Linked DNA regions of Collimonas fungivorans Ter331. The protein of the gene in region 1 interacts with the protein of each later gene in a pairwise test. Links are inferred from orthologs where the notes say so. Each region holds a gene or a part of one and is shown on either strand. Other genes may lie near its edges.

Evidence for each region.
Region 2: the proteins of CFU_RS07840 (region 1) and kdsB interact in binary tests that used the Escherichia coli proteins (3 or more experiments, as listed by UniProt). The link is inferred for Collimonas fungivorans Ter331 from one-to-one orthologs.

The regions. Positions count from the first base shown.
Region 1 is NC_015856.1:1,787,385-1,793,193, forward strand. What follows is about bases 1,710-4,701. They hold CFU_RS07840 (TetR/AcrR family transcriptional regulator), read right to left. Parts: upstream 3,517-4,701; coding sequence 2,902-3,516; downstream 1,710-2,901. Other genes in these bases: CFU_RS07835 (iron-containing alcohol dehydrogenase), read right to left, coding at 1,710-2,832; CFU_RS07845 (LysR family transcriptional regulator), read left to right, coding at 3,750-4,701. Outside these bases: CFU_RS07825 (type 1 glutamine amidotransferase domain-containing protein), read right to left, coding at 1-660; more of CFU_RS07835, read right to left, coding at 1,675-1,709; more of CFU_RS07845, read left to right, coding at 4,702-4,712; CFU_RS07850 (NADH:flavin oxidoreductase/NADH oxidase), read right to left, coding at 4,745-5,809. UniProt on the Escherichia coli protein: Involved in response to both electrophiles and reactive chlorine species (RCS). Represses the transcription of the nemRA-gloA operon by binding to the NemR box.
Region 2 is NC_015856.1:1,430,132-1,433,721, reverse strand. Bases 1-2,898 are described here. They hold kdsB (3-deoxy-manno-octulosonate cytidylyltransferase), read right to left. Parts: upstream 1,885-2,898; coding sequence 1,117-1,884; downstream 1-1,116. Other genes in these bases: lpxK (tetraacyldisaccharide 4'-kinase), read right to left, coding at 2,084-2,898; CFU_RS06310 (Trm112 family protein), read right to left, coding at 1,906-2,103; adk (adenylate kinase), read right to left, coding at 248-904; CFU_RS06325 (sodium-translocating pyrophosphatase), read right to left, coding at 1-8. Also shown: more of lpxK, read right to left, coding at 2,899-3,127; CFU_RS06300 (ExbD/TolR family protein), read right to left, coding at 3,114-3,545; CFU_RS06295 (MotA/TolQ/ExbB proton channel family protein), read right to left, coding at 3,542-3,590. UniProt on the Escherichia coli protein: Activates KDO (a required 8-carbon sugar) for incorporation into bacterial lipopolysaccharide in Gram-negative bacteria.

The DNA.
Region 1 (5,809 bases):
CACCTGCTGCGCCACCGCAACCGAAGAAGCCGGATTTTGTCCGGTAATCAAATTGCCGTCGGCAACGGCATAGCTCTGCCAATCGGCCAGCTTGCTGTAATTTCCTCCCAGACGGTTCAATTCAGCCTCCACCAGGAACGGCACGATATCGGTCAACTGCACGGCCGCTTCTTCGCTGTCTGAAAAGCCGGTGACTTTCTTGCCTTTCACCAGCGGGCTGCCGTCTGCCGCGCGTACATGGCGCAGCACGCCGGGTGCGTGGCATACCGTCGATACCGGCTTGCCGGCGGCATACATGGTTTCGATCAGTGCGATCGAATCCTTGTCTTCCGCCAGATCCCACAAGGGGCCATGGCCGCCCGGGTAGAACACGGCGTCGTACGATGCCGCCTGCACGGTCGACAGCTTGCTGGTCGATGCCAGTGCAGCCTGCGCTGCGCCATCTTTGCGAAAACGTTCGGTGGCTTCGGTTTGGGCATCGGCTTCGTCGCTCTTCGGGTCGAGCGGCGGCTGGCCGCCCTTTGGCGAGGCCAGGGTGATGTCGGCGCCGGCGTCGAGGAAGGCGTAGTAGGGAGCTGCAAATTCTTCCAGCCAGAAACCGGTTTTCTTGCCGGTATTGCCGAGCTGGTCGTGGGAAGTAAGCACCATTAATATTTTCATCTGGATTCCTTTTGAGTGTCTGATAGGTTATTCGTCGCCAACGCGTATCACCAGCTTGCCGAAGTTCTTGCCTTCCAGCAGGCCGATAAAGGCTTGCGGCGCATTCTCCAGGCCGTCGACGATGTCTTCCCGGAACTTGATTTTGCCGGCGGCGAGCCAGCCGCTCATGTCCTTGAAGAACTCTTGGTAGCGATGGTAGTAGTCGAAGATGATGAATCCTTGCATCTTGATGCGGCGTACCAGCAGCTTGCCCATCAGTCCCGGCAGATGATCCGGGCCTTCCGGTTTGCCGGCGGCGTTATAGTTGGCGATCAGGCCGCATACCGGGACCCGGGCGTGCAGGTTCAGCAACGGCAGGACTGCGCTGAACACGGCGCCGCCGACGTTTTCGAAATAGACATCGATGCCTTTGTCACAGGCCGCCGCGAGCTGCTGCGGGAAGTCGGCGGCGCGGTGGTCTACGCAGGCGTCGAAACCCAGTTCTTCCACCGCATACTTGCACTTGTCGGCGCCGCCGGCGATGCCGACCACGCGGCAGCCCTTGATCTTGGCGATCTGCCCGACCACCGAACCGACCGCGCCGGTGGCTGCCGCCACCACCACTGTCTCGCCGGGCTGCGGCTGGCCGATGTCGAGCAAGCCCATGTAGGCGGTGAAACCTGGCATGCCAAGCACGCCCAGGGCGTAGGATGGCTTGCCGAGTTTTGCGTCGAGTTTGGTCAGGCCCTTGCCATCCGACAGCGCATAATCCTGCCAGCCGCTGTAGCTGAGGACCAGGTCTCCGGCCTTGTAATCGGCGTGTTCCGAAGTTTCGACCCGCGACACGGTGCCGCCGACCATCACTTCGCCGATTTCGACATGTGCCGCATAAGAAGGGGCGTCGCTCATGCGTCCGCGCATGTAGGGATCGAGCGACAGGTTTACTTTGTGGCATGGGGTGACTCCTTCAGTGGAATGAGCGCCGGCGGCGGCCCGCCGGCATGGGCGAAATCAGTTGTGCATATCAGTTGCGCATTACAGGGCCGCTTCGAGGATAGTGCGGCTGACGGCCAGGGTATGGTCCTGGTGTTCGCCCAGCGCTGTCATGCCATGCTTGTCCAGCTGCCCGAGCACGGTCTCGACCGCATCCTGGCCCAGTTCATAGTCCGCCAGGCGGGTCTTGATGCCCAGGCTTTCGAAGAAGTCGCGGGTGCGCTGGATAGCCAGGTCGATGCGCGCATCTTCGCTGCCTTCGGTGATTTGCCAGACGCGTTCGGCATACTGCAGCAGCTTGGCGCGTTTGCTGTTGCGGCGCACCGACAGCAACGACGGCAGCACGATCGCCAGCGTGCGCGCATGGTCGATATCGTATTGCGCGGTCAGTTCATGGCCCAGCATATGGGTGGCCCAGTCCTGCGGCACGCCGGCGCCGATCAGTCCATTGAGCGCCAGGGTTGCGACCCACATCAGGTTGGCGCGGGCATCGTAGTCGTCCGGTTCGGCCAGCACTTTCGGCCCGGTTTCGATCAGGCTCAGCAGCAGGCCTTCGGCGAAACGGTCTTGCACCTGGCCTTGCACCGGATAAGTCAGGTACTGCTCGACGGTATGCACGAAAGCATCGACCACGCCGTTGGCGATCTGCCGCGGCGGCAAGGTGAAAGTCTTGGTCGGATCGAGGATGGAGAATTGCGGGAACACCAGCGGGCTGTGGAAAGCCAGCTTGGCTTGTATCGATTTGCGGGTGACGACGCCGCCGTTGTTCATTTCCGAGCCGGTCGCCGGCAGGGTCAGCACGCTGCCGAAGGGCAGGGCGCTGGTGATGTTGGCGCCGCGCTTGACGGCGATATCCCAGGCTTCGCCCTCAAAATTCGCCGCCGCGGCGACAAACTTGGTGCCGTCGATGACCGAGCCGCCGCCTACCGCCAGCAGGAAATCGATCTTTTGCGCGCGGACTTGCTCAACTGCCTGCATCAGCGTTTCGTAACTTGGATTGGGTTCGATGCCGGCGAACTCATGGATTTCGCGTTTGCCCAGCGCAGCCTTGACTTCGTCCAGGGTGCCGGTTTTCTGGGCGCTGGCGCCGCCGTACAGGATCAGCACGCGGGCATCATGGGGAACCAGGCCGTTAAGTTTGGCGATGGTGTCGCGGCCGAAGACGATCTTGGTGGGATTGTAGAATTCAAAATTCAGCATGTGTTTTCCTTGGGAAGTGATCCGCTCGTGGCGGAGCGGTAAAAAAAATGCGCGAACCGGTGTCGCGCTTCAGTTTGGTATTGGTGGCGGCGCCAGGATGTTGAGGGTGACGTCCATGGCGTTTTCGAGTGCGCTGCGGTCGCGCTGGAGTTTGGCCAGCAGGCTGGCGCCCAGCCACAGCTGGTAAAGCATCTGCGCTGTCTTCTGCGGCTCCAGTTCGATCCGCAGCGAGCCGTCCGCGATGCCCTCGGCGATGCAGTCGGCCAGGCGCGCCATGACCTGCGTCGTGCCTTCGCACAAGGCCAGGCGCATGTCGTCCGACAGGTCGGAGACTTCGGCGCTGAGTTTGACCACTAGGCATTTGTCCATCGCTTCCGCGCCGGACTGGGTGTCGAGCCAATGGCCCCAGTAACGCAGCAGCCGTTCGCGGGCGGGTTCCTGCGCCGGCTGCAGCGTAACCTGCAAGACTTCATCCATCGCCTGCAGGTAGTTGTCGACGTACTGCTCCATCAGGGCCCGGCCGTATTGTTCCTTCGAGCCGAAGTAGTGGTAGAAGGAGCCCTTGGGTATCGCCGCGGCGTTCAGGATTTCACTGAGGCCGACGCCGGAAAAGCCTTTGACGGCGATGATCCTTTGTCCGGCGTCCAGGATGTGGCGCTTGGTGGTGTCGTATTTGTCTCTCATGGTCTAGCCATTCTAATCCAAAATTAGACCGGTCGTCTAATGAGGCTCGTTTTTACTGTAATTTCCCTATGGAAAGCCTAATCCGATTCGATACCTGAGGTAGCGCCTGTCGTGCTCAGGCGACGGCTACCCATGCTTATGCATATCCGTTATGCTAGTGGGGTTTATTGTGCGATTTTCTTGCGCATTTTTGTCTAAACGTTCGCATTCCTATACTAATTCTAGCGCCGCCCATGACATCGCGTACCAACCACCACCTCGATACCTATCTGCTGCGTGTCTTGCACACCTTGCTGGTGGAAAAAAGCGTCTCGCGCACCGCCATCAAGCTGGGACAATCGCAGCCGACCATCAGCAATACGCTCAAGCGCCTGCGCGAGCTGACCGGCGACGCCATCCTGGTGCGCGGCAAGACCGGCATGGTGCCTACCGAACGCGGCCAGGAGTTGCTGGCGCTGGCGAAGCAGGGGCTGGAAGTCATAGAAAAAATCGCGGCGCCGGTAGCGGCGTTCGAGGCCGACAGCACGGCGCGGGTATTCCATATCGCCACACCGGATTACCTGAACATGCTGCTGATTCCATCCATCATCGAGCAGCTGCGGCGGCGCGCGCCTGGCGCCAGCCTGATGGTGCACGCGCTGGATGCCAACCTGGACTACGCCAGCGCGCTGGAAAACGGCCGCTTCGACCTGGTGATCGGCAACTGGCCCGACCCGCCCGAGCATCTGCACCTGGCGCAACTGTTCGATGACGATGTGGTGTGCATGATGCACCGCGACCACCCGGTGGCGAAGAAGGGCCTGACCCTCAAGTACTACCTCGAAATGCCGCACCTGGCGCCCACGCCCTATATTGAAGGGCACCGCAGCGGGATTGACGTCGCCCTGGCCGAGCAAGGCCTGAAGCGCAACGTGCAGGTGACGATCCCGTATTTTGCGCTGGTGCCGCATGTGCTGGCGAAATCGGACCTGATTTTCACTACCGGCCGGCAGTTTGCCGAGCATATCATCGAAGACTGGCCGATCGGCATGTTCACGCTGCCGTTCGATATGCCGAAGATGCGTTTCTACATGCTGTGGCATGCGCGTTCTCATGTGGCGCCGGACGTGGTGTGGCTGCGGCGCCTGATTGCCGAGGTGTCGGCCGACCTCGGCAAATCAAGCGGCAAGTCAGGCGCCAGGCAGCCGGCGCCGTAATTCTGGCAGAGCCGGCCCCGGCTCACTTATCGCTATTCGTTATCGCTATAGTCGACGTTCGGCCGCTGCGGCGATTTGCGTGAAGTCGCGCGCATGTATTGCGGCGCCCATGAAGTGACATCGTGCAGCGCATCGGCCGCGTGCAGCGGCCAGTAAGGATCGCGCAGCAGTTCGCGCGCCATCAGCACCAGGTCGGCCTGTTCGGTGCGCAATATGTGTTCGGCCTGGCCGGGATCGGTAATCATGCCGACCGTGCCGCTGGGGATGCCGGCTTCATTGCGGACCCTGGCCGCGAACTGGGTCTGGTAGCCTGGCCCTACCGGAATCGCGGCGGCTGCGATATTGCCGCCGCTGGAAACGTCGATCAGGTCAACTCCGGCTTCACGCAGCAAGCGGCTCAGGGCCACCGTTTCATCCACATTCCAGCCTCCGTCGATCCAGTCCGTGGCCGACAGGCGCACCAGCAGCGGCAGCTGTTCCGGCCAGACCTGGCGTACCGCCGCCACCACTTCCAGCGCCAGGCGCGCGCGGTTTTCAAACGTGCCGCCGTACTGGTCGGTCCGATGATTGCTGATCGGCGACAGGAACTGGTGCAGCAGGTAACCATGCGCCGCATGGATTTCGACTACCTTGAAACCGGCTTGCTGGGCGCGCAGCGCGGCGTCGGCAAACGCTTTGACGACACCCTTGATGCCGTCGACGGTGAGCGCGCTGGGCGTGGTGTAGTTAGTGTCGAACGGAATCGCCGACGGACCGTCGGTGCGCCAGCCGCCCTGGTCGGGATGGACCCGACCCTGCTGTTCTTCCCACGGACGCCAGACGCTGGCCTTGCGCCCGGCATGCGCCAGCTGGATGCCGGCTACCGTGCCTTGCTGCTCGATAAAGTGCGTGATGCGGCGCAACGGCGCAATGTGCTCGTCTTTCCAGATACCGAGATCCTGCGGCGAGATGCGGCCCTGCGGCAGCACCGCGCTGGCTTCGAAAATGATCAGGCCGGCGCCGCCGACCGCGCGGCTGCCAAGATGCACCAGGTGCCAGTCGTTGGCGAAGCCGTCTTCCGCCGAATACTGACACATGGGGGCAACCGCAATCCGGTT
Region 2 (3,590 bases), 360 kb from region 1 along the record:
AATGCCATGTTGACTCCTCCAGTTTTTTGGTACGGCTTCACGACAAAGTAAGACAACTACACCATTTCACCTGCAGCCATGTTTCCCAAATGGGTGGCTGCCGGCCAATACTGCGTAATGCATTTCTTTTCGCTGCCCTTTTGTTCTCGGAGAGGCGTTGGGCTGGTTTGCTGCTTTACTGTTTCCCTGACGAATTCTAAATTATTTTGTTGGCCAAAAGAAAAAGCGGACCGAAGTCCGCTTTTTCTTATGCTTCCAATGCCGCAAATGCGCTGTCGCGTATTTGCTCAACCGGACCGACGCCGGCGATCTTGCGGTACTTGGGAGCGCCCGGCAGGCCGGCCTTGGCCCAGTCGCCATAATAGTTGACCAGCACTTCAGTCTGTTCGTGATACACCGACAGCCGCTTCTTGACGGTTTCTTCCTTGTCGTCGTCGCGCTGGATCAGTTCTTCGCCGGTGATGTCGTCCTTGCCTTCCACCTTGGGCGGATTGAACTTGACATGGTAAGTGCGGCCGGACGACAGATGCACGCGGCGGCCACTCATGCGTTCGATGATGGCGCTGTCGGGAACGTCGATTTCCAGCACATAGTCGATCTTCACGCCGGCGTCCTTCATGGCGTCGGCCTGAGGAATGGTGCGCGGGAAGCCGTCGAACAGGTAGCCGTTGGCGCAATCCGACTGCTTCAGCCGGTCCTTGACCAAGCCGATGATGATGTCGTCGGACACCAGGCCGCCTGCGTCCATCACCTTCTTCGCTTCGATACCGAGCGGAGTGCCGGCCTTGACTGCTGCGCGCAACATGTCGCCGGTGGAAATCTGCGGGATGTTGAATTTCTCTTTAATGAAAGTCGCTTGCGTGCCTTTACCGGCACCAGGCGCTCCTAAAAGGATGAGGCGCATGTTAAAGTCCTAAGGTGAGTTTGTGAATTGATTGTGGCGACGGCGCGCCCAATGGTTGCTGGGTTTGCTGCGACGTCTCCGATATGCTTTTATTTGTACCGCGCTATCTTTGCATGAAACTTACCATACAATTTTACCAAACAGCCAGTCTGCGGCACTATTTCTGTTGGTTCAACGATAATTTCCAGGCGCCTGCGCGACACTTTGGCTCTTCATAGAGCGCTGAAAAAACGCCTCACCCGCTCCAGGTCTTCCAGCGTATCCACGCCGACTGCCGGCGCGGCCGGCGCAATGTGCACCGCAATCGGGTAGCCGTGCCACAGCACCCGCAGCTGCTCCAGCGCCTCGATCTGTTCCAGCGGCGACACCGCCAGCGTCGGATAGGTTTGCAAAAAACCATTGCTGTAGGCGTACAGGCCGATATGGCGCAGCGGCACATAGGCCGCCGGCAAATCCTCGCGCGACTGTGCAAAGCCGTCGCGGTGCCAGGGAATCGTCGCCCGCGAAAAATACAGCGCGCGCCCGGCCTGGTTCAAGACCACCTTGACCACATTCGGATTGAAGGCATCCACTGCCGAGTCGATCGCGTGCGCCGCGGTCGCCATCGGCACCTCGCCGGTGATCTGCGCCGCGGTAGCGGCGATCAGCTCAGGCTCGATCATCGGTTCGTCGCCCTGCACGTTCACCACCACGGCATCGGCCGCCAGTCCCAGCGCCGCCGCCACTTCGGCAATGCGGTCGGTGCCGGAAGGATGGTCGGCGCGCGTCAGGCGCGCGGCGATGCCATGCTGGGCGCAGACTGCCAGGATTTCGGCGTGGTCGGTCGCCACGATGACCTGCGCCGCGCCGGATAGCGCGGCGCGCTCAGCGGTGCGCACGATCATCGGCTTGCCGCCGATGTCGGCCAGCGGCTTGTTAGGCAGACGGGTAGACGCCAGCCGCGCCGGGATGATGACGGTGAAAGACTTGTTCGAGCTCACGACAATCACGATACCCGCCGCCTATGCCGCAGGAGCTGCAGCCGGCGCGGCCGGGCTGTTCAGGTCGCGCGCCTGGTCGGCCCACATGATAGGGATGCCGTCGCGCACCGGATAAGCCAGCTTGTCGGCGTTGCAAATCAGTTCCTGGGCTTTTTTGTCGTAATGCAGCGGACCTTTGCAGATCGGGCAAACCAGGATGTCAAGCAGTCGAATGTCCACGGAGTTTCTCCAGAATTTGTTGTGACAGCGCGGCATCGATCTGCGCCGTCACGGGAACGATCCAGATGCGCGGATCGTTCCTGATGGTTTCTATTTGCCGACATTTTACTGCATCCTTTTCAGTTATCAGGATGATCTCGGCCTGGAGCGCGGCAAACGGGTTGTCGGAAAAGTCATGATGGTCAGGCAAGGCCAGCGCCTCGAAGCGCAATCCGGCCGCCGTCAGCATCGAAAAAAACCGCTGCGGATTGCCGATGCCGGCGGCCGCGGCAAGCCGCAGGGCCGGGTCCTGCAGGCTGGCCAGCGTCCTGGTCCGGCGCGGATCGCACAGCTGCTCGGCCTGCTCGCCCACCAGCTGCATGCGGATCGCCGAGGCCGGCATGGATGCCGGCATGGTTGCCGCATTCACCACGGTAAAGTCGCGGCGGCGGCTTGCCGGTTCACGCAGCGGCCCGGCCGGCAGCAGCCAGCCGTTGCCGGCGCCGCGGGCGTCGAACAGCACGATTTCGATGTCGCGCTGCAAGCGGTAGTGCTGCAGACCGTCGTCCGACAGGATCAGGTTGACCTCGGGATGGGCCTGCAGCAGCGCTTCGGCGGCAGCCACCCGGTTGCGGCCCACCACTACCGGGCACTGCGCGCGGGCGGCGATCAGCAAAGGCTCGTCGCCTGCTTCGGCCGCCAGCGATGTCGCAGTTACCTGTTGCACGGCAGGCTGGCCGTCGCCGGACTGCGCGGCATAACCGCGCGAGATCACGCCCGGCACGTAACCGGCCTGGCGCAGCGCCTGCACCAGCCAGATCGTCAGCGGCGTCTTGCCGGTGCCGCCGACAAAGATGTTGCCGACCACGATCACCGGCACCGGCAGGCGCGTGCTGGCCCGCCAGCCGGCAGCGTACAAACGGCGGCGCAGCGTCGCCAGCAGCCCGAACAACAGTGACAGCGGCCATAACAGGCATGCTAAAAAACCGCGCCGCTGCCAGGCAGCGCTCAGGACCGATTCCAGCGAAGGCTTATTTGTGGCCACTAGTCTGGGCAGCAAACGTGATCTTGTCGAAACCGGCCAGGCGCGCCGCTTCCAGCACGTTGATCACGGTCTGGTGGGTAGCCATGGCGTCGGCGTTGATGATCACCACCGGGTCGCCCTTGGCGCCGTCAGCTTGCACCGCATTCTTGAGGTCGAGCGCCAGCGATGCCGCATCCTTGGACGAGACCTGGACATTGTTGACCGCGTACTGCCCTTGCGGACTGACAGCGACGTTGATTTCCTGCGGCTGCACCATTGCCTTGTCGGCGTCGGCCGTCGGCAAGGTGATTTGCAGCGCGGTGAATTTGCTGTAGCTGGTAGTCACCATCAGGAAAATGACGATTACCAGCAAGACGTCGATAAACGGAATCAGGTTGATTTCCGGGTCGTCGCGACCCTTGCCTTTGCGGAAGTTCATTTGCGTGCGCCGTGAACGGTATCGACAAATTTCACAGCCTGCTGC